Regions from separate parts of the Exiguobacterium sp. UBA3491 genome, predicted to be linked through region 2. Evidence: predicted binding sites of a transcription regulator. Region 2 holds the regulator's gene; each other region holds the start of a gene.

Region 1 (9,927 bases), on a different contig from region 2:
CGGGGGCGAGCGTCGACCGGAGGAATGGATTTGATTGCGCAAATCCTGCATCGTTTCACGAAATTGCCACTTCATCTGTGTATCGCCTTGCTTGACGGAACAATCGTCATCAGTGCGGCGACGATCTTCTCGCTTGAGATTGGGCTGTATGCACTCGTCGCTTTGTTCATCACGATCAAGATGATCGACGTCGTCCAGCTTGGGATCACGAACGACAAACTCGCTTATATCATCTCTGATCAACGGGAAGCGTTAGTGAAGGAAATCTTCGAGACGCTCGATCGCGGGGCGACGGAAATCGAGGCGGCAGGTGCGTTCACACGGACACGGAAACCGATGCTAATGGTCGTCGTTCGTCAAGGGGAAATCACGACGCTCAAAGAAATCGTCAAACACATCGATCCATCGGCATTCCTCGTCGTCAGTGAAGCCCATGAGGTGCTCGGACTCGGGTTTACAGACGATAAACGCTACCGTAATGTGCCATAATCGTTCTTGAAACGTGAAGTTTTTGTGAAATCACGCTTAACTCCTCCGGATAACGGTTATACTCTAACTAGGTCAGTAGCGTTTATGTAGATACTTACAAGAGGGGGATATCCGGATGAAGCTGAAAAACTTGTTACTCGCGTTAGGCTTAGGAACGACACTTGCGCTCGCGGCATGTGGTGGTAGTGACGATTCGAGTTCTGATGATTCATCGTCAGGCACGAAGGAAGAGTCAACGATGAACGATGATTCGTCGAAGACACAATCCGGTGTAGATGCTGAGAAAATCTTCGCAACAAACTGTGCGACGTGTCATGGTAAAAACCTTGAAGGAAACGTCGGACCGAATTTGACGAAGGTTGGCTCGAAATATTCTTCAGAAGAGATTCAAAAAATCATCAAGAACGGGAAAGGGCAAATGCCTGCAGGTATCCTGAAAGATGATAAAGAAATCATGGCTGTTTCCGACTGGCTCGCTGCTAAAAAATGATTATGGGATATGATGGGGTACGAGATGACACACACGACATGTGTTCGTCATTCGTGCCTCTTTTTTATGGTATAATCGTCTGAAATGACATTTGATTGTAATGTGCGTTCAATTTTGTCCCTGTTATAATGGTGGTCGGTAGGTTTTTGGACCTATTCATTCAGCATCAGTAAATAAGTAAGGATGTGAAGTACGTGATCAAGATGCAACGAATCAGTAAGATTTATCCGAACGGCGTCACGGCACTCCGTGAGGTCGATTTGACGATCAATCAAGGCGAATTCGTCTATATCGTCGGTCCGTCGGGTGCGGGTAAATCAACATTCATGAAAATGATGTACCGCGAAGAGAAACCAACGAGCGGTTCATTTTTGTTTAAAGGAATCGAAGTCGGTAAGTTGAAGAACCGTCAAATCCCCGAACTTCGTCGCCAAATCGGCGTCATCTTCCAAGATTTTAAATTACTCCCGTCACTGACGGTTTATGAAAATGTCGCCTTTGCGCTAGAAGTCGTAGGGGAAGACAAAGCACAAATCCGGAAGAAAGTACTCGAAGTACTCGATCTCGTTAAGCTCAAGCATAAAGAGCGCAACTATCCGGACGAATTATCTGGGGGCGAACAACAACGGATCTCGATCGCGAGAGCCATCGTCAACCGTCCGTCACTCGTCATCGCCGATGAGCCGACTGGAAACCTGGACCCGGATACAGCCTGGGAGATCATGGAAGTATTCGAAGAAATCTATCGCCGTGGGACAACGGTCGTAATGGCGACACACAACCGGGACATCGTGAACAAGATGCGTCATCGTGTCTTAGCGATTGATGGAGGAAAAATCGTCCGAGACGAAGAGAAAGGAATGTACGGCTATGAAGTTTAATGGATTCCGTCATTTACGGGAAGGGGCAAAAGGTCTCGTCCGGAACGGCTGGATGACATTCGCTTCTGTCAGTGCCGTTACCGTCACGTTACTTCTCGTAGGAATATTCGCGATGCTCATGTTCAACGTCAACAAGATTTCCGATAACGTCGAAAAAGACGTTGAAATCCAAGTGTTCGTCGAACGAGAAGCAGACCAGTCGAAGATCGATTCAGTCGGTGAAGCACTCAAGCAGATGCCGGGTGTCGACTCCGTTCGTTACAGTTCGAAAGAAGAAGAACTGGACCGCTTCAAGGAGCAACTTGGCGAAGGTTCCCAGGCCTACCAGTCGGTTGAAAAGGATAATCCGCTTCATGACCGGTATATCGTCAAAGCTACCTCACCAAAAGAGACAGAAACACTTGCAAATTCCATCAAAAAAATGGAAAATGTAGATAGTGTCGAATACGGTAAGGAATATGTTAAAAAGATGTTTAGCTTCCTTGAAGGAGTTCGGATCGGTGGAATCATCCTGATCGTCGGATTGACGTTCATGGCGATGTTCCTCATTTCGAACACGATTAAAGTCACGATCTTCTCCCGTCGCCGGGAAATCGAGATCATGCGCCTCGTCGGAGCGAAAAACGGATTCATCCGTGCCCCATTCTTCGTCGAAGGATTATTGATGGGCATATTAGGTGCCATCATTCCGATCGTCGTCGTCTACTTCGGTTATGAAGTCTCCTACAATGCGATCCAACCCCAACTTTCTACCGTGAATGCGGGAATATTCTCGTTGATTCCACCAGGTGAATTGTCGGCACAAGTCGTCTTAATCCTGCTCGGACTCGGTGCATTCATCGGTGTATGGGGATCAACGACATCACTCGGTCGTTTCTTGAAGATTTAAATCAGTTACTCAAAAATAAAATAGAGGAGAGATGCTTCTCATGAAAGTCCGATTCTATTCTGCCGTCCTGAGCTTAGCTTTGATTGGAACTAGTGTGTCCGTTGATGCCACGTCTAAAGAAGATTTGCTGAAGGAACAACAGGAGGTCGAAAGCCGTCTGAAAGAGATGGAACGATTACAGAATCAGACATCAGAGAAGTTGATCTTGACGAAACAGGAGCGTAAGGAAGCCCGTGCGCAACTGAATGAAGTCAACAGCCGTTTGGATGATTTAGCGCTTAAGATAGCCGATCAACAAGCGGCTGTTACTGCATCTAAAGAACAATTGCGTCTGACGGAAGCAGCGATTTCCGAGACGCTCAAGGAACTGCACCAGCAAGAAGAGTTGCTTGGAAGCCGATTGCGTGCCGTCCAGCAAAAAGGAGACGTCAAATACATCGAGGTCTTGCTCGACGCAAAAGACTTTGGTGATTTGATTTCGCGCTTCAGTACGGTCAGTGAGATCATCAAACAAGATGATCATGTCTTACAAGCTTACAAGGGGAACGTCAAACAACTGAGCGAACAACGGTCGGAACAAGCACTATTGCTTGAAAGCATGAAACGGGAACAACGCAAGCTCCTTGTGCTCCAGACGCGGATCATCGCAGAGTCCGAACTGAAGCGTAAGCTCGTCGTCCAGTTGAACACGAAGGTCAAGGAACTGCAACAAGAGCAGTTCTCTAAAGCCGAGGAGGCAGAAATTCTCGCGGATCAGCGCCGTCTGATTCAAAATGAATTGATTGCCCTGCAAGAAGCCGAACGGAAAGCTAAAGAAGAAGCGAAACGGAAAGCGGAAGAAGCGGCGCGGGCAGCAGAAGCAAAACGTCAAGCGGAAGCGACAGAAGCGGCACGTGCGGCAGAGGCGAAAAAGAAAAAATCCGATGCTCCAAGTGCGGAACCGATCATTCCTGAAGTCGAGTCACCGACTGCGACACCGGAGCAACCGGCAGATGCCGTGACGAGTCGTCCGTTCCATTTACCGGTTCAAGGATATGTCTCGTCGCCGTTCGGTCCCCGGAACAATCCGTTGACAGGAAAGCCGGAGATTCATAAAGGGATTGATCTCGTAAATGCAAAAGGAACACCGATCCATGCGGCGGCAGGTGGTATCGTTCTACGAGCCGGTAGTGCAACAGGTTACGGGAACGTCGTCATGGTGACGCATTTGATCGATGGACAGGTCTACACGACCGTCTATGCACATCTCGATTCGATCAGCGTCTCCGCCGGTCAAACGGTCATGCCGGGTAAGACAGTCGGTACATTAGGTACAACGGGCTGGTCGACAGGTCCGCATTTGCATTTCGAATTGCATAAGGGAGAGTGGGCAGTCGGACAACCGAATGCAGTTGACCCAGCACCGTACATCTTTTGACATCCCACAGAATACTGAAAAGATAGGGTAACCTATCTTTTTTTGCTATACTGAAAAAAATAATGCGTTTTTAATGGAAGTGGGGAATCAAGCGTGAAAAAATCTACAACAGCAGTGATTGCGGTCAGTACCTTCGGGCTTGGTTTAGGGGCAGGTGCCGTCGGTATGTTAGCGGCTGGCGGAACAGATTCCGTTGCAACGCAGTCATCATCTTCGAATGCGACTGGTGATTGGAAAAAAATCGACCAGGTCCGGCAGATGATCGAACAAAATTATCTAAAAGACGTGACAGATAAAGAGTTACTCGATGGTGCGTTATCTGGCATGACAGAAGTGCTTAACGATCCATATTCCGTTTATATGGATGAGTCGGAAACGACCTCGTTCAACACGAATCTGTCGTCTTCGTTCGAAGGGATCGGTGCGACGCTTGAACAAAAAGGTGAGTCGATCGTCATCGTCTCGCCGATCAAAGGATCACCTGCTGAAAAAGCTGGTATCAAACCAGGCGACGTCATCCTAGAAATCGATGGTAAGTCGACAAAAGGTCAAAAGACGGATCAAGCCGTTAAAAAAATTCGTGGTGAAAAAGGAACGAATGTCGTCCTGACGATTCAGCGTAGCGGACAAGACGCGATGGAGATCACGATTAAACGCGATACGATTCCAATCGAGACGGTCTATACGTCAACGGAGAATGTCAACGGCAAGAAGATTGGTGTCTTACAAGTAACACAGTTCTCGGAACCGACAGCAGAAGAGTTCGAGAAGGGGTTGACGAAACTCGAGAGTCAGAACATTGATGGACTCGTCATCGATGTACGCGGAAATCCGGGTGGTCTTTTGACGGCTGTCTCGAAAATGATCGCTCCGTTCATTCCGAAAGACGTGCCGATTTATCAGGTCGAGAACAATAAAGGCGAGCGCCAGCAGGAATTCGGGAAGGCAGACGAGAAGAAACCATATAACATCGTCGTCTTAGAAGACGGCGGATCGGCCTCAGCGTCCGAGATCCTTGCAGCCGGACTGAAGGAAGGAGCTGGCGCCGAAGTCGTCGGTACGAAGTCGTTCGGGAAAGGGATCGTCCAAAGTGCGTATGATTTGAAGGACGGTAGCGACCTGAAGTTAACGACGAACAAATGGCTGACACCAAACGGGAACTGGATCCACAAAAAAGGGGTCAAGCCGACGGTCGAAGTCAAACAACCGGCGTACTTCAACGTCACGAAGATTCTGACTGATCAAAAGTCATTCGCTGTCGGCGATTACGGAAAATCAGTCGAGAATGCCCACCTTGTCCTCGAAGCGATCGGTTATAAGCCAAAAGGACAGGACGGCTATTTCGGTGACACGATGAAACAAGCTGTCGAGGCTTTGCAAAAGGACGCGAAACTTGACGTCACTGGAAAAATCGATCAGCAGACAGCGGGTGAGATGGAGACGCGTCTCCTGAAGAAACTCCAGGACGATAAGAATGACGTCCAGCGGAAAAAAGCACTCGAGGTCGCTGCACAATAATAATAATAATAATAAGGAATGGAAAGAGGTCTGAATGCGCGTGGAATTACTCGATGAAATTGGTTGGACCGCGATTAGTCTCATCGCCAGTCCGACCTTGTGGTTAGCACTCCTTGTCAGTTGGGTCATCGGCATCCGGCGTGTCAAACGGGAACGCGGATTGTTTCGCTCCCGGACACACGGCAAACGAAGCGATGTCCTCGAAACACTTTTACCAGGTCTACTCGTCGGTCTCGTCTTGTCCGTCGTCAGCAGATGGCTCGGATTGACGCTGACGCCGCAATACGCTCTATTGTTACTCGGACTTTCGAGCGTCCTGCTGTTGATTGGTATCGTACGTTTGAACGTACCGCTCTGGCCGATCGTCTTGCTTGGACTGACCGGCTGGTTCGTGATGGATTCACGTCTTGACTCGATCCGAGCGGTCGAGCCGAAGATGGTTTTATTGCTTGCGGCGTTGACGCTCGTCGCGGAATGTCTCCTCGTCTGGTGGCGCGGGCAGCGGCGTCTGTCACCGTCACTCGTCGTCTCGAAGCGCGGTCGCTTCATCGGTGGGCTGTCGGCAAATAAGCTTTGGCTATTGCCTTTGCTCGTCTTTGTTCCGGGTGACGTGCTTGAAGCCTGGTGGCCACGTTACAGCTTCCCAGAGCTTGTTCCGATCGTGCTTTGGTTACCGATCGGTTTCAGCTTCCTCTTTACGGGTAAGTTGCCGAAAGAATTGATGCGTCCGCTCGTTCAAGGACGTTTGATCACGAGCCTCGTCGCGATTCTATTGACGGTTCTTGCATACGTCACCGGACAAGCTGAATGGCTGTACGGGATCGTTTTGTTGCTTGTGCTGCATATCTTGTTGCATCAGCGGGTCAAACGCTTGAACCGGGCACAGACACCGTTGTTCCTCAATGGAACGCGTGGTGCCGTCATTCTTGGAACGCTACCTGATAAACCGGCTGCTGAGATGGGCTTGATTCCAGGTGAAGCGATCTATAAGGTCAATGGTGAGAAGGTCGATTCGGAAGCATCGTTCTACGAAGCCATCCAAAAACACAAACCGTATCTGCGTCTTGAAGTCATGAACCATAACGGTGACATCCGGTTTGCGCAACGTGCTTTTTATGAACAAGATCATCATGAACTTGGTATCCTGTTCGTCAACGAGCCGGTCCATGGTCGCACTAAAGTGCGGTCCTTACATTAACGAGTACATCCCTGTCACGGAACAGCCGTGACGGGGATTTTTTTGTTGGCAGAAAAATCGAGGATCAACACTCGAAGCAAAAAGAAACTTTTGCATTTTCGAAAAAAAGGGTAACTTCCTAAAAGGAGCACTTCATAATCGAATGTTTGTTCGTAAAGTGGTACAATAAAAATAGATTTTTTAACGTGATGAGGGGGAAGCAAACGATGGATTTTGAACTCGTTTCACCATTTGAACCAGGCGGTGATCAACCGACTGCAATCGAAAAATTGGTGACTGGGCTAAAACAAGGCGAACGACATCAGACGTTGCTTGGGGCGACCGGTACCGGGAAGACGTTCACGGTCTCGAACGTCATCAAGGAAATCAAGAAACCGACGCTCGTCCTTGCCCACAACAAAACACTAGCGGGACAACTCTACTCGGAGTTCAAGGAATTCTTCCCGAACAATGCGGTCGAATACTTCGTTAGTTTTTATGATTATTACCAACCGGAAGCGTACGTCCCATCGACGGATACGTTCATTGAGAAGGACTCTTCGATCAACGACGAGATTGATAAACTACGTCACTCGGCAACGTCCGCCTTGTTCGAACGGGAGGACGTCTTGATCGTCGCGTCCGTTTCGTGTATCTATGGTCTCGGTAACCCGGAAGAGTACAACAACCACGTTTTGTCACTGCGTGTCGGCAATGAGATGGGGCGAAACGAGATGCTCCGTCGTCTAATCGACATTCAGTATGAGCGTAACGACATCGACTTCCAGCGTGGACGGTTCCGCGTCCGCGGAGACGTCGTCGAAATCTTCCCGGCGTCACGCGACGAACAGTGTGTCCGGGTCGAGTTCTTCGGTGACGAGATTGAACGGATCCGTGACATGGATCCGCTGACAGGTGAGATCGTCGCGGACCGCGAGCACATCTCGATCTTCCCGGCGTCCCACTTCGTGACGGGGGATACCCGTCTACAGAAAGCGATCGCGAACATCGAGAAGGAACTTGAAGTGCAGCTTGCGAAGTTACGCGAAGACAATCAGTTGCTTGAAGCGCAACGGCTCGAACAACGTACGAACTACGATCTTGAGATGATGCGTGAGATGGGCTATTGTTCCGGAATCGAGAACTACTCGCGTCACTTGAACTTGATGCCGGAAGGGGCAACACCGTATACGTTGCTTGATTACTTCCCGAAGGACTTCTTACTCGTTGCCGATGAGTCACACGTCACACTGCCGCAAATTCGCGGGATGTATAACGGAGATCAGGCGCGGAAACAAGTCCTCGTCGATCACGGTTTCCGTCTTCCGTCGGCAAAAGATAACCGTCCGTTACGGTTCGAGGAGTTCGAGGAAAAAATCAGTCAGGCGATCTATATCTCGGCGACACCAGGACCGTATGAACTCGAACATTCGAAAGAGATGGTCGAGCAAATCATCCGTCCGACCGGTCTCGTCGATCCGACGATCGAGATTCATCCGATCACGGGACAAATCGATTACTTGATGGATAACATCCGTGACCGGGTCGCGAAGAACGAACGTGTTCTCGTGACGACACTGACGAAGAAGATGGCAGAAGACTTGACCGATTACTTGAAAGAGAATGGTGTCAAGGTCAACTACATGCACTCGGAAATCAAGACACTCGAACGGATTGAAATCATCCGTGACTTACGACTCGGGAAATATGATGTCCTCGTCGGGATCAACTTATTACGAGAAGGACTCGATATTCCGGAAGTCTCACTCGTGACGATTCTTGATGCCGATAAGGAAGGCTTCCTCCGGTCGGACCGTTCGCTGATTCAAACGATTGGTCGGGCGGCGCGGAACGCGGAAGGACACGTCATCTTGTTTGCCGATAAAGTCACCGATTCGATGCAACGGGCGATCGATGAGACGGAACGCCGTCGCGCGATCCAGATGGCGTTCAACGAAGAACATGGCATTACGCCGCAGACGATCAAAAAAGACGTGCGTGGTGTCATTAGTACGACAATCGAGAACGACGATACCGTCGAAAAACTCGAGAAGTTCAACAAACTCAAAAAACCGGAGCGTGAAACGTTGCTTGAACAGCTTGACCAAGAGATGCGTCAAGCGGCGAAAGACATGCAGTTCGAGCGAGCTGCTGAGCTCCGCGACCTCATATTAGAATTGAAAGCAGGTGCCTAAGTTGGGAGAAAAGAAGAATCAGATTATCATCAAAGGCGCTCGCGTCAATAATCTACAAAACATCGATGTCGAAATCCCCCGCGATCAGCTCGTCGTCTTGACGGGCTTGTCCGGGTCAGGGAAATCGTCGCTTGCGTTCGATACGATCTATGCTGAAGGACAACGGCGTTATGTCGAAAGTCTGTCTGCCTATGCCCGCCAGTTCCTCGGACAAATGGATAAACCGGATGTCGATACGATTGAAGGACTGAGTCCGGCAATTTCGATCGATCAAAAGACGACGAGTAAAAACCCTCGTTCGACGGTCGGAACGGTCACAGAGATTTATGACTACTTGCGTCTGTTATACGCACGGATCGGTAAACCAATCTGTCCGAATCACGGAATCGAGATTTCGAGTCAGACGATCAGTCAGATGGTTGACCAAGTGATGGAGTTGCCGGAACGGACCCGTCTGCAAATTCTCGCGCCGATCGTTTCCGGACGCAAAGGAACGCACGTCAAAGTGCTCGACGATTTGAAGAAGGAAGGTTTCGTCCGCGTTCGTGTCAACGGAGAGACGATGGATCTCGCCGAAGAAATCACGCTTGAGAAGAACAAGAAGCACTCGATCGAAGTCGTCGTCGACCGTGTCGTCGTGCGACCAGACGTCGAAGCCCGTCTTGCGGACTCACTGGAGACTGCACTTCGCCTCGCGGACGGTCGGGTCATCGTCGATACGATGGACGGCAACGAACTGTTGTTCAGTGAACATCACGCTTGTCCGATCTGTGGTTTCTCGATCGGCGAACTCGAACCACGAATGTTCTCGTTCAACTCACCGTTCGGTGCTTGTACGTCATGTGACGGACTCGGAACGAAGCTTGAAGTC
Region 2 (9,927 bases):
GCGGGTACGTTCTCCTTCAAATTGTAAGTACAATAAACCGATGAACATCGCCGTCAGAGCAAAGTCGAGACCGAAGCGTTCGGGATCAGGAAACCAGCTACCGACAAGTGCACCGAGAACGGTTGCGATAATCCAGCTAAGATACGCGGTCAGATTTAAGCCATGCATGAAGGACGGTGAGATCTTCCCTTTTTGCGCAGTATTCATTGCGACAGCGAACGATTCATCTGTCAGTAACGTCCCGGTACCGAGTCGATCACGAAGGTGGCGTGTCTCGACGTGCGGAGCGAGCGTCAGACTCATTAACAAGTGCCTGAGATTGACGATGAATGTCGTCAGAATGATGGCAGAGGCGGGACTATTCAACAGCAAGAGACTCGTGATGATGAATTGAGCGGCGCCGGCATAGATGAAGACGGACATGAATCCGACTTCAAGAGGGGATAAGCCGGAGGCACGACCGACGATCCCTGCGGAAAAGCCGATGCCGATATAGCCAAGGACGGTGGGTAGACAGGCGCGGACACCTGCTTGAAAGGCTGATGACATTCGATTCCTCCTCTTTTTTAAGAGCATAGCATTCGTGCGGTATATCGTCACCAACTGGTCAATATTTTCATCATTTTTTTCGACATACTCGACTTGATTTGGTGGTAAAGAGTAAGTGGTACGGCAAAATCAGTTAGGTAAAGGAGCGTTTTTCATGCACAAATTAATGAAAGATTCAAACCGGTTCGTTTCAGACATGGTCGACGGGCTCGTACTTGCTCACCCTGATATGTATAAAAAAGTCGAAGGTGTTAACGTCGTTGCGCGGAAAGTACCACTGGACGGAAAAGTCGGTCTTGTCTCTGGTGGGGGAAGCGGTCACGAACCGGCACACGCTGGATTCGTCGGGGACGGTATGCTTGCTGCGGCTGTTTGTGGGGAAGTGTTCACTTCACCGACACCCGACATGGTGCTTGAAGGCATCAAGGCAGCTCATGGGGGAAAAGGTGTCCTACTCGTCGTCAAGAACTATTCAGGTGACGTCATGAACTTCGATATGGCGAAGGAACTTGCTGAACTCGAGGACATTGAAGTTGATACGGTCGTCGTTAATGATGACATCGCGATCAAAAAGGAAGAGGATCGTCGTGGGGTCGCAGGAACTGTCTTCGTCCATAAGATTGCCGGTGCTGCAGCGGCAGAAGGAAAATCACTAAGTGAAGTCAAAGCAGTTGCGGAAAAAGTCATCAAGGGCGTTCGTTCGATTGGAATGGCACTCTCACCATGTTACATGCCGGAGAGCGGCAAGCCAGGCTTTGAGTTGCATGATGACGAGATGGAGATCGGAATCGGGATCCACGGTGAAAAAGGACTTGAACGAAAAGCAGTCGCTTCCGTTGATGCGATCGTCAAAGAGTTGCTCGATCGTTTGACGAAAGAAGTACCAGACAAAAAAGTCGCCGTCATGGTGAATGGGATGGGCGGAACACCAGAATCCGAACTGTACATCACGTATAAATATGTCGCGGAAGAACTTGAGGCGCATGGTTACGAGATTGCCCGCTCATTCGTTGGAAACTATATGACATCGCTTGAGATGCACGGGTTCTCAATCACGCTCTTACCAGTGGATGATGAACTGCTCGGATATCTCGATGCAGAAACGAAAGCGATTGGATTCTAATTCAAATAAACGGGGTGTAAAAACATGAAGTTGACGACGGAACAGTTGCAAAGCGCGCTCCTCAAAGCAGCGGAACAGATCGAACAGCATAAGAATGAATTGACGGACCTTGACCGGGAAATTGGTGATGGAGATCATGGAATTAACATGTCGCGTGGCTTCCAAGCAGTCCAGAAGACGCTAGAAGAACACGGCGAATATGAGGATTTAGGAGCTTTATCCAAAGAAGTCGGGATGACGCTGATCAAAACGATTGGTGGGGCATCCGGTCCTTTATACGGGACAGCATTTGTTAAGTTCGCCGGTGCATTCAAAGGGAAAACAGAAGTCGAAGGTGCGGATCTTGCAGACGCTTTCCGCGAAGCGACGGAAGGGATCAAATCGCGTGGGAAATCGGAATTCGGTCAAAAGACGATGGTTGATATCTGGACACCGTTCCAAGAAGCGCTCTCGCAAGAAGGGGACTTGAAAGCGGCAATCGATCAAGCGCTTGCTGATACAAAAGCGCGTATCGCAACGAAAGGGCGCGCGTCCTACTTCGGTGAAGCGACGGAAGGCGTACAGGACCCAGGTAGTTTATCGAGTGCTTTGCTACTCAGCGAAATTGCGGAGGTGCTTCATGGTTAATCTTGTACTTGTTTCTCATAGTGAAAAACTCGCGGCTGGACTGAAGGAACTGTTGGCAGAGATGGCACCGGATACACCAGTCTTAATAGCAGCCGGTCTTGAAAATGGTAGCATTGGAACGGACGCGACACGAATCGAAGAAACACTGAATACACTAGACGACGATGGAGTCGTCTTAACGGATATCGGTTCTGCGACGATGAACACGGAATTAGCACTTGAATTATACAGTGGCGAACGGACGGTACGTTTTATCGACGCACCACTCGTCGAAGGTGCTTTTCTAGCAGCTGTTTTAAGTGGACAGTCGAAATCCGTCGATGAGATTGAAGACGGATTAAAAAATGAGTTTGGCAAATAAGTAATAAATCCCCCATCGCGAATAGGCGAGGGGGATTTATTTCAATTACTTCTATTCATATTAAAACTTAGTAGAGACTCTCATGAATCAAAACGACCGGAGCCACTCTTCTAACCACTCTCTAGGTAAGCAAACTGTAGCTAAATCAAGTGTTTGTAATGCATCCAAAGAATACGTGTTATAAAGATAGAGATCCCATTGTGCATCGATATCGTTTGCTACTTCAGTCGCTTGTTCACTTAATGGATAAGTTCCACGTCCGTCAGTTGCAAGATGATAATAATCATTATGGTAGACATTGATCATATACCGGTAACACCAATCTGCCAGCTGCCAGTTCTTCATGCGTGATGTTGCCATCAAGCGCGAACTGAATGTATTCTTTTAGCTGTTGATCAGAATAAATGGTATTCATGAGGCACTTCACGCTATATTTTCTATAAGATATCAAAAACCCGGTCCCTCTGTAAAAGGGATCGGGTTATTAATTAACTTATTTCGATGGTTTAAAGACCATTGTCGCTTCCACTGCTTTTTGCCATCCAGCATAGCGTTGTTCACGATCGTCTTCTTTCATCTCTGGTTTAAACTGATGATCGAGCTTCCATTGTTGTTTGATTTCCGCTTTATCTTTCCAGTAACCGACGGCTAATCCAGCAAGATATGCTGCACCGAGTGCAGTCGTTTCGTTGATTTCTGGACGATCGACAGGAACGCCGAGGATGTCCGATTGGAACTGCATCAAGAAGTTATTGGCTACAGCACCACCGTCGACACGAAGTGTTTTCAGTTCGATTCCAGAATCTTGTTCCATCGCTGTCAACACGTCGCGTGTTTGATAAGCGAGTGATTCAAGCGTTGCCCGAACGAAGTGCTCTTTATCTGTTCCGCGTGTTAATCCGAAGATCGCCCCACGAACATCTGAATCCCAATACGGTGCACCAAGACCGACAAAAGCAGGAACGACGTAAACACCGTCTGTTGAATCGACTTTCGTTGCATAGCCTTCTGAATCTTTCGCGTGTTTCAACATACGGAGTCCATCACGGAGCCACTGGATCGCAGAACCGGCGACGAAGATAGAACCCTCAAGCGCATATTCGACTTTTCCATCAACGCCCCAAGCAATTGTCGTCAGGAGTCCGTGGTCAGAAGAAACGGCTTTCTCACCCGTATTCATGAGCATGAAACAACCTGTTCCGTATGTGTTCTTTCCTTCACCCGCTTCGAAGCATGTTTGACCAAAGAGTGCAGCTTGTTGGTCACCAGCGATCCCAGCGATTGGCACTTCGTAACCGAAGAAGTGATACGGTACCGTCTTGTCGTAGACTTCACTCGATTGACGTACTTCTGGCAACATCGATGCAGGAACACCGAGGATATCGAGCAACTCTTCATCCCATTTTTGCTCATAGATGTTGTACATCAATGTCCGTGAAGCGTTCGTGTAATCCGTGATATGCGTTTTTCCACCAGACAATTTCCAAACGAGCCACGTATCAATCGTACCGAAGAGTAATTCACCGTTCTCTGCTTGCTCACGTGCGCCTTCGACATTGTCGAGAATCCATTTGACTTTCGTACCAGAGAAGTAGGCATCAATCAAAAGTCCTGTTTTATCACGGAACTTCTGATTCAAACCTTGTTCTTTTAAGTCGTCACAGATACCAGACGTTTGACGTGATTGCCAAACGAGTGCGTGATAAACCGGTTTACCTGTTTCTTTATTCCAGACCACTGTCGTTTCACGTTGGTTCGTGATTCCGATTCCGGCGATTTGCTCAGGTTTGATATCTGCTGTTCCGAGTGCTTCAGCCATGACAGCAAGAATTGAACCCCAGATTTCGTTTGCATCATGCTCGACCCAGCCTGGTTGTGGGAAGTATTGCTTGAATTCCCGTTGTGCCGAGTTGACGATTTTCCCGTCGTGATCGAAGATGATCGCACGTGAGCTTGTCGTACCTTGGTCGAGTGCTAGGATATACTTGTTTTCCATTTCGAAATCCCCCTTGAGCGGTATGTGTTAGTGAGACGTGATCTTAGTAGATCAATTGATAGATGAACACGGCAAGCGCTCCACCGATGATTGGACCGACGACTGGAATCCATGAGTAGCCCCAGTCAGATGAACCTTTATTCGGAATCGGTAGGATAGCGTGTGCGATACGCGGTCCAAGGTCACGGGCCGGGTTGATGGCATATCCTGTTGTACCACCAAGTGATAGACCGATGACGACGACGAGTAAACCGACGATAAGTGGTTTTAAGCCGTCACCGAATGTCGTTAAACCGAGCGCCAAGATACCGAAGACGAGAACGAATGTCCCGATGATTTCAGAAATCAAGTTCGACGGCGTATGGCGAATCGCTGGACCTGTTGCGAACACACCGAGTTTTGCAGCTTGATCATCAGTCGCTTCAAAATGTTTCATGTAATGAAGCCAAACGAGAATGGCGCCGATGAAAGCTCCGACAAGTTGTCCGGCAATATAGACAGGAACGTCTGCCCACGGTAAATCAGAGTTTAAAGCAAGTGCAATTGTTAAAGCAGGGTTCAAGTGCGCTCCACTCTCAGCAGCGACGAATGCTCCTGTCATGACGGCAAGACCCCAAGCGAACGTGATGACAATCCATCCGCTGTTTTCGGACTTCGTCTTTCTCAAGACGACACCGGCGACGACACCATCCCCGAGCAGAATGAGGATCATCGTACCGATCATTTCTAGTACAAAGTTATTCATGCAAAAACCCTCCCTTTGGATTAAAGCAAATAATGGTCTTTCTACTTTAAATTACTCCGATTTGATAACGTTTTCAATACATATAATTGAAATATAGGAATGGAAATTTTTTATTTTAATGTTTAAAGATACGAAAAATTGGATAAGCAAACACCTCGTCTTGCCTGCAAGCAAGCAAAAGAGGTGTTAACGACGACGCTTTTTTCTTTTTTTAGGTCGAAACCAACTACTGGAATAATCTAGTAGGATATGAATTGTACTCGCCACCATGATACCAATGACAAAAGCGGGTAGGGAAGCGAACCAGGAATCAATGGTCTCTGACGCGATGACTTGAAAATACAAGCTGAGAAATAATAAGGGAATCACAAGTGCAGCACTATAAAGGAGTCGGATGACATCCCCAATGATCAATCCGTGTGACCAGATCGAGCGGTGGGGCATGATCTTCACATAAGGCATCCACAGGACTCGAAATGGTCCAAAGCGATAATACGGTTCTGACTTTAAATCGAGGTCAGGTGACAACCAAAGCGTACCGACAGCGATTCCGATGGCAGTCGGTAACCAATCCGTTTGTTGCGTTGCGACCGAATACGCAACGTAACCCGTCAGTGCGACGGTATTGACGGTATCATGTACGTTTCCTGAGGGCATGAAAAAAGACCAGTCGTAACTGGTCCCTCCGTCAATGAATCGTCCGATACACGCCGATTACCTTACCAAGAATGGAGACATTATCGAAATACATCGGATCCATCGAGTCATTTTCTGGTTGTAGACGTACCTGTTGATCTTCTAAGAAGAACCGTTTCACCGTCGCTTCGCTATCTTCGGTCATAGCTACGACGATTTCTCCGTTTTCTGCTGTGTTTTGTTGGCGTACGATGACACGATCGCCGTCAAGAATACCTGCGTTAATCATTGATTCCCCATCGATCGTCAACATGAAGACCGTTTCGTTTCCTACATAATGTGCAGGAAGCGGGAATTGTTCTTCGATGTTTTCAATCGCTGTAATCGGAAGACCAGCTGTGACTTTCCCGATGACGGGAACATGAACGATGGCTTCCGTGATTTCTTCAGGCTTATCAAGCAATATCTCAATCGCACGTGGTTTCGTCGGGTCACGGCGAATCATTCCCCGTTTCTCGAGTCGATCCAAATGACCGTGTACCGTCGAGCTAGACGCGAGTCCGACTGCTTCTCCGATTTCACGAACTGATGGGGGATACCCCTTCAGTTTCACTTCAGAGACGATGTAGTCGAGAATCTCTTGTTGACGCTTAGACATTTTCCGCATACGAATTGCCACCTCTTTCTGGATTGAATTTTGAAATGTAAGAATATATGTTTCTAAATTCACTATAACATAGAACAAATGAGCGTACAAACAATTGTTCGACATTTTGTGTTGACCGAACACGGGTTCTGTGTTTATTATGAGTTATGCGAACAATTGTTCCGCGAACGTTTATTCTAACTCATTCATTTCATATTTGGAGGGATTCATGATGATTCATACGATTCGTACTCATGCTTTTTCTATTCTCTTCTATGCATTAAGTATTGCCTTCGTGATCTTTTTACTCACACCACGCCCAGATGAAAAAGTAGCGCAATTGATGACGGCTTCCGTTACGGTCGATGAGAACGCTACAGTCGAACAAATTGCTGAAGTCTACAATGACGGTTCGATGTCAGATGAGGAATACGTCAACTGGTTGATCAAAAATAATGATGTTGAGACAAAACATGTCATCTCAAAAAGCAAAATCGTTGTACCAATCGCACAGCAATGACAAAATGGAAAAGTTGTGAAAGAACGAACAGGGATGTGAGGTACGATGAAGGTCGTGATTTATTGTCGAGTATCGACCGAAAAAGAAGCACAAGATAGTTCGATTGAACGCCAACGGATGGAGCTTTCGAAGGTTGCTTCTCAAAAGGGATTTGATGTCGTGGACATCGTCTCTGAAAAAGAGAGTGGATATGATGTTGATCGGGAAGGGATGCTAACAGTTCTTGATTATGTGACACGCGATACGGTAGATGCGGTCCTGGTGACAGATGATACACGGATTGGTCGAGGGAATGCAAAAATCGCTATTTTGCATACATTCAAAAAACATGGGGTCCGCTTGATGACGCTTGATTCAGATGGAGAATATCAACTTGCGGATGCAGAAGCGATGGTCCTTGAGATCGTCTCACTCGTGGAAGAATACCAACGGAAACTGCATAATGCAAAAATCGCCCGTGGCATGCGGCGAGCAGTCGAACAAGGTTTTCGCCCGGAACGAAATCTCAATCGTCAAGGAGAGAACGCAGGACGTAGTCGAAAAGACGTACCGATCGAAGAAATTGTACGTCTTCGAGAACTCGGATTGACGTTTTCTGATATCGCCATCACCTTGCGGGGGATGGGGCATGATATTTCAAAAGCAACGGTCAATCGTCGATATCTTGAATACCGCGAACTGACACCTAGCCCGGAATGAGAAGCAAGTAACCCGTCGACTGACGCGGTTAACTTGCTTTTTTTTATAAGCTCTTTTACAGTAAGAATACAATTGAACAACTCAAGTTTGAGTCATAAAGAAAGAGGGATTCCATGTTATCACAAGAACAATTAGATCGAATCAATGCATTAGCGAATAAATCAAAAGTCGAGCCGTTATCAGAAGCGGAAACGGCAGAGCAAAAAGAATTACGTGCAGCGTATCTCGCAGCATTCCGTGGATCGTTCAAAAACCAACTCATGGGCATGAAAATCGTCGATGAAGAAGGAACGGACGTAACACCAGAGAAATTGAAACAAGCACAAGAAGAAGAACGGAATAAACAATAATCGTTCGTTTCTTTTATAGAAAAAAGAGGTCTCGCGTCAAGCGGACCTCTTTTTTTGTTTAGAGCGAGTATCTTTTTTGTTTAGAGTGAGTAGGTGAGGAAACATTGTACGATAGCAATACATCTTAATAGAGGACATTCATCGATTCAGACATCCTGTATGAGTCGATAGAACGGCTATAGATAGCGCATTCATTTTAATGTGACATACTATTTAGAAAAGTTGTATCACATTTAAGAGTATGCTAAAATGAGTAGGAATTTGTGAAAAAGAGAGAGGATGATTGTTTTGACGAACATGACGACAGTAGAACAATTAGCAATTAATACGATTCGTACCTTATCGATTGATGCCGTACAAAAGGCGAACTCGGGTCACCCAGGTATGCCAATGGGAGCAGCGCCGATGGCATTCTCGCTTTGGGCGGATCATATGAACCACAACCCTAAAAATCCAGAATGGTTCAACCGCGACCGTTTTGTACTTTCAGCCGGACACGGTTCTATGCTTCTCTACTCACTCCTCCACCTATCGGGATATGATCTATCGATGGATGATCTTAAATCATTCCGTCAATGGGGATCAAAAACACCAGGTCACCCGGAATACCGTCACACGGCTGGTGTAGATGCGACAACGGGTCCACTTGGTCAAGGGATCGCGATGGCAGTTGGTATGGCGATGGCAGAACGTCATCTTGAAGCAAAATACAACCGTGACGATCTCAACGTCGTTGATCACTTCACATACGGAATTTGTGGAGATGGAGACTTAATGGAAGGTGTCTCAGCTGAAGCGGCTTCACTCGCAGGTCACCTTGGTCTTGGTAAATTGGTCGTATTGTATGATTCAAACGATATCTCACTTGATGGCGATCTCGATAAATCATTCTCTGAAAACGTCCAGAAACGCTTCGAAGCGTACAACTGGCAAGTCATTCGCGTAGAAGACGGAACGGATATCGATTCGATTTCGAAAGCAATCGCGGCGGCACAGGCAGAGACGACAAAACCGACATTGATTGAAGTCAAGACAGTCATCGGTTTCGGTTCACCGAACAAATCAGGGAAGTCGGCTTCTCACGGTGCACCACTTGGTGAAGCAGAAATCAAATTGACGAAAGCAAGCTACATTTGGGATCACGAAGAGTTCTACGTTCCTGAAGAAGTCAAATCATTGTTTGACGAGCGGGTCGTCCAACGTGGTGCTTCTGCAGAAGACGCATGGAACGAGACGATGAAACAATACGAAGCAGCGCACCCAGAATTGCATGCTGAACTCGTTCGCGCAATCGCAAACGAATTGCCAAGCAACTGGGAAGCAGACCTTCCGACATACGACTTGTCGTCGAAAAAAGCAACGCGTCAAACAAGCGGTGAAGTCTTGAATGGTCTCGCGAAGAACGTTCCGACATTGTTCGGTGGTTCAGCTGACCTTGCAGGATCAAACAACACGATGCTTAAAGGCGAAGCAGACTTCGATATCGATCCAAGCGGTCGCAACATCTGGTTCGGGGTACGTGAATTCGCAATGGCAGCAGCTGTCAACGGTATGGCACTTCACGGCGGCGTCATTCCTTACGGCGCGACATTCTTTGTCTTCTCGGATTACCTCCGTCCAGCTGTTCGTTTAGCAGCATTAATGGGACTTCCATCAATCTTCGTCTTGACGCACG
Region 3 (9,927 bases), on a different contig from region 2:
GTCGAGGAGACAGGTGCGAATTCCGTCATCCCTTCGACGAAACCGAGTAAAAGAGCTTTCAAGAGTTCAATGATGTGCATGGTAATCTCCTTCTATAATGATGTGCTATGTAAAAACATATCATGTTTTATTCTTGTGAGATAGAACCAATCAGAATATCGGGCGCAGGTCTGAGGGAACGTGACCAATCTGATCCGTGAATACGCACTTCGATCATAGAAAGCAAGAGAGACGAAATACTTAGGACAGCAACGCAAACTTCAAGACGAAGTTTGTGTGTAGGACGGCATCTTGAATAAAATCCTCCGCTTATCACACAAGGTCAGGACAACTTCAAATCGAATAATGATTCGAATGGGAATGGATAAACGAGCAGTGGAGGCTTCAATCCACTGCTCGTTGCTGTTGAGCTCAACCTAAAGCGACATCGAGAATCATCATGACCGTGAAACCGACCATTAGACCAAGTGTCGCTAAATCGGATCCGTTCTCTGCTTGTGATTCCGGAATCAATTCTTCGACGACGACGAAAATCATCGCTCCGGCAGCGAACGATAATGCATACGGCAGAAGCGGTTGAACGAAGAAGACAGCCGCCGCACCGACCATCGCAGCAATCGGTTCGACGATTGCTGACAATTGACCGTAATGAAAGGCGCGCCGGCGCGACATCCCTTCACCGCGTAACGGAATCGATAACGCAGCACCTTCGGGCATGTTTTGAATGCCAATCCCGAGTGCGAGTGTCAAAGCCCCGGCGACGGTCGCTCCGTCCATATTCAAGGCAGCGGCACCAAAAGCGACACCGATCGCAAGACCTTCCGGAATGTTATGCAACGTGATCGCAAGAAACAGCAACGTCGTTTTCTTAAGTCCTGTTGAAGGACCTTCAGCTGTTTCAAGTGGTGCGGATAAGTGCAAATGCGGTGTGACGAAGTCAAGGAGACGGACGAAAAATCCACCAGCGAGAAAACCGATGGCGGCAGGAATCCACGCGATGCCACCGTCCTGCTCCGTGAATTCGATCGCTGGGGCGAGCAAAGACCAGAATGAAGCGGCAATCATGACGCCGGCTGCAAAACCAAGCATCATGTTCATGACGCGTTTTTCAATCGTTGTAAAGACGAAAACGAGTGCCGCACCAAGTGCGGTTAATCCCCAAGTCATCATACCGGCAAGTAATGCTTGCACGACGACGGGGAGGGAAGTGAACCAATCCAACATGACTATTCCTTCTTTCCGGGCACGATTTAAAGCGGCGATCTGTATGAAAGCTTACCCGTTTTCGATCCGAACGATTCGTGTGAAGGAGATTTCTACTACAACACGACCACGCAGAAAGAGAACGGAACGTTCAGGCTCTAGCCGTTCAACAAAACCGACGACCGTCACGTAGCTACTTTCCTTATAATACGTGATTTCGAGTTCGTTTCCTTCTATTAAAGCCTCTTGAAGTAAAAAGTGCCACGATTCTTGCAGTTGTTCATCGATTTCAGGCAAGTCGAGCTGATGCATTTGGACATAATACTCCCGGAGCAATTGCAAGTGCTCCGGCATGAGAAAAGGGATCCACTTTAAATTCCCTCGATCACGATACGCTGTCATGAAGATCACCTCCTGGATGACCGCCAACGAAACGAAGCCGCCGTTTGGCGACGCTCGTATCGAGAAACGAGACAGCGAGACGAATCGTTCCTTTCCCGTAGCGGAGGTTAACGATGTCCATTGCTTTTAATAAGCGCCGCCGTTTCCAAAGTCGTGTATTATCCTCGAACAAGGATAATTGTAAGGTACCTTGATCGGCAGTCAGATGACCCACTGCGACAGATAAAAAACGAACAGGTTCTCCGTCCAGCCAATTCGGTTCGAATAATTGTAAGACATGACGCAGAATGATTCGCTCATCGGATGTCGGATAAGGCAACCGGACTTGACGCGAGAAGCCACTTCGGACGACGTTTCGAGAATAACGGACACCGATATGAACAGTCCAACCGACTTGATTCGAAAAGCGGCAACGTGCGGCAACATCCTGCACGAGTTCGTTGAGCACATTCCGGATACGTTCGAATTGATAATAGTCCTGCATCAAGGTCACACCGTGTCCGATCGTCCGTTGAGGGGCTTTCTCGAACAAATGGCGAGGGGGAAGCAGTGTCGGTGACGCGTCAAGACCCCAAGCGTGGTGCCACAATTCGGCGCCGATGACACCGAAGCGTTCATGTAACTCTTCGACGGGGCGCATGGCAAGGTCACCGATCGTTTCAATCCCCATCATCTGCAGATGTTGTTCCATGCGGTGTCCGACTCCCCACATCTTCCGAATCGGAAAATCATGGAGACGTCGTGCGACATCAGCGTATCCACATTGTGCGATGCCTTCTTTTTTCCCGATTAAGTCAAGCGTCAGTTTCGCGATGACGTTATTTGGACCAATCCCGATGCGGACATGAATGCCGGTCTGCTTCAGAATCGCTTCTTGAATCTTTTTGGCAGCTTGCAGATCGGAACCAAACAGGCGATCGGTTCCAGTCATGTCAATGAAACTTTCGTCAATCGAATAGACACGGATCGCTTCAGGTGGGGCGAATTGGTGCAGGACATCCAGGACACGAATCGACGTTTTCATATAAGCGAGCATGCGCGGTTCGACGAGTTGAATCGTACGACGAATGGCGTAGGGTAATTGCTCGATTTCGTACAGTCGACCGGCTGTCTTGATTCCAAGCGCTTTTAAGGCGGGAGTAGCGGCGAGAATGACGGATCCGCTTCGTTTTAAATCGGAGACGACCGCAAGACGTGTCGTTAAGGGAGGGAGATTGCGATACTGGCATTCACAGCTGGCGTAGAAGGAAACACTGTCAACACAAAAAATACGTTTATTCTGTGGTAAAACGACGGAAGGAAACATTTGAATCACTCCTTTACATGAAAGAACATATGTTCTTATTTTGATTTTCTTTGACTATAGCATGGTCTCAAAGTGTCTCAAAATAAAAAACTGTTGAAAAAAGAGGGATTTCGAACGATTGACCCTTATGCAAAAGGAGTTTGATACACTAAAGGAGAGAAAAAGGGGGAATTTTTATGAAAGAGATCGTTATCCGTTTACCAGAATTACCGAAAACGCTTCAAGCAGAGACGTTCGATCAAGTCGAAATCGACGATCCATATCTGAAAGGAGCACGTTATGAAAAGGAGTCGATGCCTGTCGAACTGACGGAGCGTATCGATGCCTATCAAGTATGTTTTCAAAATGTCTCGTTCGCGAACCTCACCTTTGACCGCGGTTCGTTCGAAGATATTCGTTTCGAGCAATGTGACTTAACAGGATGTCACTTCCAAGAAACCCGTTTTCACCGCGTGTCTTTCGTCGGATGCCGGATGACGGGTGTTCAGTTTGAAGATTGTACGCTTGATCATCTGACGATCGAAGAAGGACTCGCAGACTATGCCCAGTTCATTCGTAGTACTGTCCGTCATCAGCATTGGAGTGAAACGACGATGAAAGAAGCACAGTTCTTCGAAGTGAAACCGACCCATTGGAAACTCGAAGCGGTCCGGCTTACTGATAGCCAATGGATTGAAACACCATTAAAAGGTCTTGATCTCCGGCAGACGGAACTCTCTGGTATCACAATCGATCCGCGATTTTTACCGGGCGCAGTCATTACGGAAGAACAAGCAGTCGCCTTCGCTCGATTATTAGGATTGGTCATTCCATGAAAAAAGTCTCTTTTCGATGAATTTCGAAAAGAGACTTTTGATTTGTTCTTAAAATGACATCGTTTCGCCATCTTCCGGAATGAGGAAATGGGCAGAGAGGTGGAAAGCAGCTAAAAAGTCAGCAATCATGTCGCGCCGCAGGAGACAGTGATTGACGGACTCGAGGTGCGAGACGATGATCGTTGCTTCCGCTGCTGCTTCGTGTACGGCAAGGAGATCACGCTGCGACATCGTGATCGGTTCTCCCGTCAGGAACTGGGCAGCCCCACTGTTGACGACGATGATATCTGGTGTATGTTGTTCAATCGCATGCGCGACCTCGTCACACCAAATCGTATCACCTGCGATATAAAGCGTCGGTTCGTCCGGATGCGTGAGGACGAGTCCGGAGACATGTCCCATTCGTTCACCGATTTCACCGACACCATGCTGTCCACCTGTTCGATGGACCTGGATATCACCGATCGTCACACCGGAATCGAAGGAAGAGACGTTCGTGAAGCCGGCTTCTCGGATTTGCCGTGCGTCTTCTTCTTGCTGCGCATAGAATGGCAAATGCTTGGGTAGAAATTGTTTTGCAGCATCATCGAAATGATCGGCATGCAGATGCGTGACGAAGACAGCGTCAGGATCGAGCAGTGTCTTAACATCGACCGGTAAGTCGACGAGTGGATTGGCGACGGCATTCGGCGTTTGACCGAAAGGAGGTAAACTGCCTTTTTCGCCGAGAAACGGATCGATCAGTAAAACTTGATTGGCATACGTGACGACAAGCGTTGCATTACGAATTTGTTGAATATCCATTAGGTTCATCCTCTCTCAATGACTCGGATTGACTATTCCCCGTCTGGCATTCAATGAATCCTATCGTAAGCGTTTCTCCATCGCCATGACGTCGACGTATTCGCCGTTCAAGCGACCTTGTTCCTTAAATGTCCCAACAATCCGGAATCCGGAACGGATGTAGAGCTTTTGTCCGATTTTATTGAACGGGAAGGTAAAGAGGATCAGCTTATGCATCTGATGATCGCGCGCATGTTGTTCGGCAGTTTCTAACAACTGTGTCCCGATCCCTTGTCCGCGATGTGTTCGAGTAATGTAGACGGAAATCTCACCAACTGTCGCATAGACAGGACGCGGGTTATACGGATCAAGAGAAATGAAGCCGAGGACACCTGTCTCATCTTCTGCGACATATCCAGCGTAGCGATGCGTACGCTCTGCATACCACTGGGTCATGAACGATAAATCTTTTCGATCCGTCTCAAGCGTTGCGATTCGGTCTTCGATGCCTTCATTATAAATGGATAGAACAGCGGGTAAGTCATGTTCCGTTACAGGACGAATATGCATGTTGCTCACTCCCCAATCGCTTTTCCCTCATTATATCTGTTACGTGTCGATGTAGTGATATGTTTGTGAGATAAGAAAAAGCGCCGATTCTCCTTATATAGAAGAAATCAACGCTTTTGTCGTTCTTAAGAGACCGTGGATGTCTCGTTCTCGTAAATTGGAACCCAACCATCCGTCGTGACGAAAATTCGAACAGCGACGACTTTCCGATCCTCTTGGAGCGTAAAGTAGTGGCGTGTATTGACAGGAACAGAAATCAAATCACCAGGATTGAGTTCGATGTTATAGTAGCCGACTTCTTCGTCTTTGATCGCGAAGACGCCGTGACCGCTGACGATGAAACGGACTTCATCATCCGTGTGATGATGTTCTTTCTGGAAGTTGACGAGCAACTCGTCAAGGTTCGGTGTCGTATCCGAAAGTGAAATGATATCAGCTGTCTGATATCCACGACGTTCTGATACGTCTTTGATTTCTGGAGCGAACGTATCGAGAATCGTTTGTTTGTCGGCATCCGTCAGTGTGAAGTTCTCGACGAGAGGTGCTGGTAGTTTTGAGACGTCCCATTGTTCGTAAAGAACGCCGCGCGATGCGAGGAAGTCAGCGACTTCCGTTTGATCCGTATACCGTGTGTTTGTTTCTTGGAATAAGACTGTTGCCATGAGATGATTCCTCCTTTTAATAGATAGATTGACGGCATGATTGCAACGTCAACGTATAGTTGAATAAAAACTCGAAGGCTTCGAGGTGTTTCTTTGCTTCAAAGGCGGTCGGTGCCCAGACCGTGATTCCGTGATTGCGAATCAGGACGGCACCGCTGTCCGCTGTGACATATGGCGCAAAAGCAGCAGCGAGTGTCGGGATGTCCGCGTGATTCGGAATGATCGGCACCGTGACCGTCGCATCTTCTTCCCAGTGACCGAGTGCCTTGATGATTTCTTGACCGGAGAAGGTGATACTTCCTTGATCGCCATATAACTCCGAAATCACATTGTTCGCAATCGTATGGACATGCAGGGAACATCCGGCGTTCGTTCGGTTGAACACTTCGACATGGAGCAATGTCTCAGCAGAAGGACGCCCGGATTGCTCACCGATCAATTGACCGGTCGCATCGACATGAACGAAGTCGTCAGGAGTCGTCTGCCGTTTATCTTTTCCGCTTGCCGTCACAAGGAATTCAACCGGGACACCGGATGTCCGGATGGCGAGATTGCCACTCGTACCAGGGAACCAATCGCGCGCCGCAAGCTCTTGTTTGATGGCGCGTAGCTCTTCATACCGTCGCATGAATGTCATGTTGTCACCTCCGCTCGTGTTAAATCATGAACGATATCGTGGAACGTCTCAAACGGTGTATAGGCGATATCGTTCTCTTCACACAACGTGATCAGATAATCACGGGCATAGACACGATCCGCTTGTTTTGCGAGTTCGAAGTCCGTCACCGAGTCGCCGATGACGATGATGACGTCACCGTCTTTACGTAGTGTCCGGGCAACGGACGTTTTACAACAGCCGCACCCGTTCGTGCAATGGGTATCGCAGGCGTTTGGCCAATCGATATGGACGAATGGACCACTAAAATCAGCGACGTTACAGTAAATCTGTTCTTGGTCGAGGAATGGCGCTAAGATTGGTTCGACGAAAAAGTCCATTCCACCGCTGACGATCGAAAAATCGATGCCTTGACGACGACTGTACTGCAGTAACTCCGAAAATCCGTCGCGAATGACTGCACGCTCCAACAAAAAGTCAAGATAGGCTGTTTTTCCGTCAGACGGCAGAAGTGCGAACATTTGCCCGACACCACTCTGAATCGATAACGTCCGGTCGAGTACACCGCGTTTTAACGGTTCGAAGTCACTCGCTGGCGCAAATGCCTGCATGAGTGCGATGATGTTATCCTGTGTCGTCACCGTCCCGTCGAAGTCACAAAGAATCCGTACGGTCATGACTTGATCCCCCAAGCGTCGAGGGCAATTCGTAATTCTTCATGACGCGATGCTGCCGTCGATAGGGATTCATTTGCGAGTGCCGCATCGAGTGCCTGACGGAAAGCAATGACACCAGCCGCAGCACCTTGCGGATGACCATGTACGCCGCCGCCGGCGTTGATGACGGAAGCGATCCCGAAGTCTCGTACGAGTTGAGCGACGAGTCCAGGATGAATACCGGCTGAAGGAACCGGGAAGATTGATTTCGTCTGACCGAGACGGGTCGCTTCGACCGCGATACCACGGGCGACATCCTTTGGCAAAGCGACATTGCCGTAAGGAGACGGGAATAGCGTCAAGTCTGCTCCAGCAGCGCGCGGTAATGTGCCGAGTAAGACAGGAGCTGCGACTCCGTGATTCGGGCTAGCGATCAACGCACCGCTATATGCCGGATGATTGAAAATCGGAACGTTGATTTCCGGATCACTTGCCAGTTCGCGTAAGACGTCGAGTCCGTATGTGAAGGTATTCAGCAAGAAAGCAGTCGCTCCAGCATCAATCAATCGCTTGGCTTGATCCTTGAGCGTAAAGACAGGACCGCTGAGTGTGATCGCATATAACGCACGTTTACCGGTCCGTTGGAAGTGAGCATCGATGACCTCACGTCCGATCCGTGCCCGGTCAATCGTTGGTGTCAATGGATTGTCGTATAGGATCTCATCGTCTTTGACGAGATCGATCCCACCAGCGAGTTGTCCTTCGAGTTGATCACGAAGGAACGATAAATCGCGTCCGATGACTCCTTTGAAGATGCTCATTAATAGTGGGCGATCTTCGACACCGATCAAGGAACGGACCCCTTCGATCCCGAACTTTGCACCTGGAAAGTCCGACGTAAATGTATCGGGTAGTAGCAATTCCGTTAATTTGATTTCACCGTCGAGTGAGAGTTTCCCGAAGACGGTCGTCAGAATCGCAGAAAAGTCGCGCGATACGTTATGTTCCGGGTAACGAATCGTGATATATCCTTTGCCATCGCGTTCTTCGGTATGTACGACTTCCCCTTTGAACGAGGCAAGTTGTTGTTGTTCGAGATGATTCAGTTCCGTCCAAGAACCGACTGTCAGACCAAGCGCGAGTTGTTCAGCGCGCTGCTCGAGTCGATCACGGGCAGTCAATTGATAAGTAGCAGTGATATAAGCCATGTCTTTCCTCCTTCAACAAAAAAATGGTCTCTCGTCAGCGACAAGAGACCATGAATGATTCGAACGTGGACTCTTATCTGTCAGCTTAGTAGCTGCAAGAATTAGCACCGTGCCAAAAGGTCGGTTGCTGCGACATCGTAGGGCTTGTCCCTCCGTCTGCTCTTGATAAGAATTGGATGAAATTGTGAAATCTAATTGCAATTTTTACATGAGAATCGCCACTTGTCAAACTATTTTTAGAAAATTTATTTTTTTGAAAATACTCTTTCTATAGATGACTTAAAAATGATATCCGTTTCTGCTTGATTTCGATTTGACAGCGAGGAAGTCGATTGCGTAAGATTCAAATCAATATCACACACGACAACTACATACGACTCTTATCGCGAGTTGGCAGAGGGAATTGGCCCGATGACGCCGCAGCAACCGACCACTGGGCACGGTGCTACATCCAACAGACGTTTCGTCTGAGAGATAAGAGGACGCAGTGACTTTTCTGCGCCTCTTTTCGATGACGAAAAGAGGCGCTTTTTCGTGTATCACATAGGGGGAAACTGAGATGACATATAAAGCATTCACAGAACAGGACGCGATTGATTGTGTTCGGACATTAGGACTGATCGGCGATGGAGCCGTCGAAGCAGAAGAGATTGGCGACGGGAACCTCAACCTCGTCTTTCGGATTCGAGAAGGCGAACATCGCTTGATTTTAAAACAAGCATTACCATATGCGAAGGTCGTCGGGGAGAGCTGGCCGTTATCGCTCGAACGAGCGTGGATCGAGCAATCCGCACTCCGTGAATTCGCACGGCATGCCGTACCGTTCGTGCCACGTGTTTTTCATGCTAGTCATGAAGAGGCATATACGGTCATGGAAGATCTTTCACATCTGACGATCGTTCGAAGTGGTTTACTCGCAGGTGAACAGTATCCGTTGCTTGCGGAACATATCGGTTCTTATCTCGCTCGGACGTTATTCCATACATCGGACTTTGCGCTTGGTCCGGTTGAAAAGAAACGTGTCGCCCGAACGTACTACAATCCAGACTTGTGCGACATCACGGAAAAATTAATCTTCACGGATCCGTTTCATGACGCGGAGACGAACGAGATTGAAGCCGGACTCGAAGAAGAGGTGGCACGTCTATGGGCAGACGATGAGTTGAAACGCGAAGTCGCAAAACTCGAAGCGCTCTTCATCACGAAAGGAGATGCATTGCTGCACGGCGATCTACATACAGGAAGCATCTTCGCCTCGGCGACGGAAACGAAAGTCATCGACCCTGAATTCGCCTTTTATGGTCCATTCGGATTCGATGTCGGGCAGTTCATTGCGCATCTATTCTTCGCGGCATATCCGGATTACCCTACACGACGTGGCGCCCGAATCAAGGATATCGATACGTTCTGGCTGACGTTTGCTTCAACGTTCCGTGCATTATGGGAACGGGAAGCCGTCGAACCATTCCGGGCATCGGGGCTCGTCGACGATGTACTGAGCACGATCTTGCAGGATGCCCTTGGCTTTGCCGGTTGCGAATTGATTCGGCGGACGATCGGCCTTGCACCGGTCGCTGATTTAGAATCAATCGATTCAACGACGGAACGCTTAGAGCGGAAACGTCACGCTCTTCGTCTAGGAGCGGCGTTAATCAAACGCCGTACAGAATGCCGGACATTCGATGATTTACGAAACTTTGACGTAA

The links. The regulator LexA, encoded in region 2, represses DNA repair genes until DNA is damaged. The targets are predictions, from matches to a motif close to CGAACATATGTTCG.
Region 1: a site for LexA is predicted at 7,022-7,035, ahead of uvrB (excinuclease ABC subunit UvrB). Genes of this name have one in related genera too.
Region 3: a site for LexA is predicted at 2,934-2,947, ahead of B4F99_RS05050 (DNA polymerase thumb domain-containing protein). Genes of this name have one in related genera too.

Annotation. Positions count from the first base shown of each region.
Region 1 is NZ_DFQK01000028.1:45,520-55,446, forward strand. It holds gene B4F99_RS09990 (YitT family protein) at 1-489, shown strand, start outside; gene cccB (cytochrome c551) at 605-979, shown strand; gene ftsE (cell division ATP-binding protein FtsE) at 1,174-1,860, shown strand; gene ftsX (permease-like cell division protein FtsX) at 1,850-2,749, shown strand; gene B4F99_RS10010 (M23 family metallopeptidase) at 2,790-4,166, shown strand; gene B4F99_RS10015 (S41 family peptidase) at 4,260-5,684, shown strand; gene B4F99_RS10020 (PDZ domain-containing protein) at 5,719-6,882, shown strand; gene uvrB (excinuclease ABC subunit UvrB) at 7,089-9,056, shown strand; gene uvrA (excinuclease ABC subunit UvrA) at 9,058-9,927, shown strand, end outside.
Region 2 is NZ_DFQK01000012.1:219,637-229,563, forward strand. It holds gene B4F99_RS04175 (AzlC family ABC transporter permease) at 1-549, opposite strand, end outside; gene dhaK (dihydroxyacetone kinase subunit DhaK) at 704-1,672, shown strand; gene dhaL (dihydroxyacetone kinase subunit DhaL) at 1,697-2,299, shown strand; gene dhaM (dihydroxyacetone kinase phosphoryl donor subunit DhaM) at 2,292-2,660, shown strand; gene B4F99_RS04195 (hypothetical protein) at 2,748-3,020, opposite strand; gene glpK (glycerol kinase GlpK) at 3,154-4,656, opposite strand; gene B4F99_RS04205 (MIP/aquaporin family protein) at 4,700-5,401, opposite strand; gene B4F99_RS04210 (metal-binding protein) at 5,588-6,058, opposite strand; gene lexA (transcriptional repressor LexA) at 6,090-6,704, opposite strand; gene yneA (cell division suppressor protein YneA) at 6,916-7,203, shown strand; gene B4F99_RS04225 (YneB family resolvase-like protein) at 7,249-7,902, shown strand; gene B4F99_RS04230 (DUF896 domain-containing protein) at 8,016-8,252, shown strand; gene tkt (transketolase) at 8,532-9,927, shown strand, end outside.
Region 3 is NZ_DFQK01000015.1:20,443-30,369, reverse strand. It holds gene B4F99_RS05065 (undecaprenyl-diphosphate phosphatase) at 1-80, opposite strand, end outside; gene B4F99_RS05060 (ZIP family metal transporter) at 412-1,224, opposite strand; gene B4F99_RS05055 (YolD-like family protein) at 1,276-1,605, opposite strand; gene B4F99_RS05050 (DNA polymerase thumb domain-containing protein) at 1,589-2,911, opposite strand; gene B4F99_RS05045 (pentapeptide repeat-containing protein) at 3,088-3,726, shown strand; gene B4F99_RS05040 (MBL fold metallo-hydrolase) at 3,775-4,530, opposite strand; gene B4F99_RS05035 (arsinothricin resistance N-acetyltransferase ArsN1 family A) at 4,591-5,079, opposite strand; gene B4F99_RS05030 (1,2-dihydroxy-3-keto-5-methylthiopentene dioxygenase) at 5,205-5,741, opposite strand; gene B4F99_RS05025 (methylthioribulose 1-phosphate dehydratase) at 5,758-6,378, opposite strand; gene B4F99_RS05020 (2-hydroxy-3-keto-5-methylthiopentenyl-1-phosphate phosphatase) at 6,375-7,034, opposite strand; gene B4F99_RS05015 (2,3-diketo-5-methylthiopentyl-1-phosphate enolase) at 7,031-8,221, opposite strand; SAM riboswitch class I at 8,292-8,393, opposite strand; SAM riboswitch class I at 8,599-8,702, shown strand; gene mtnK (S-methyl-5-thioribose kinase) at 8,781-9,927, shown strand, end outside.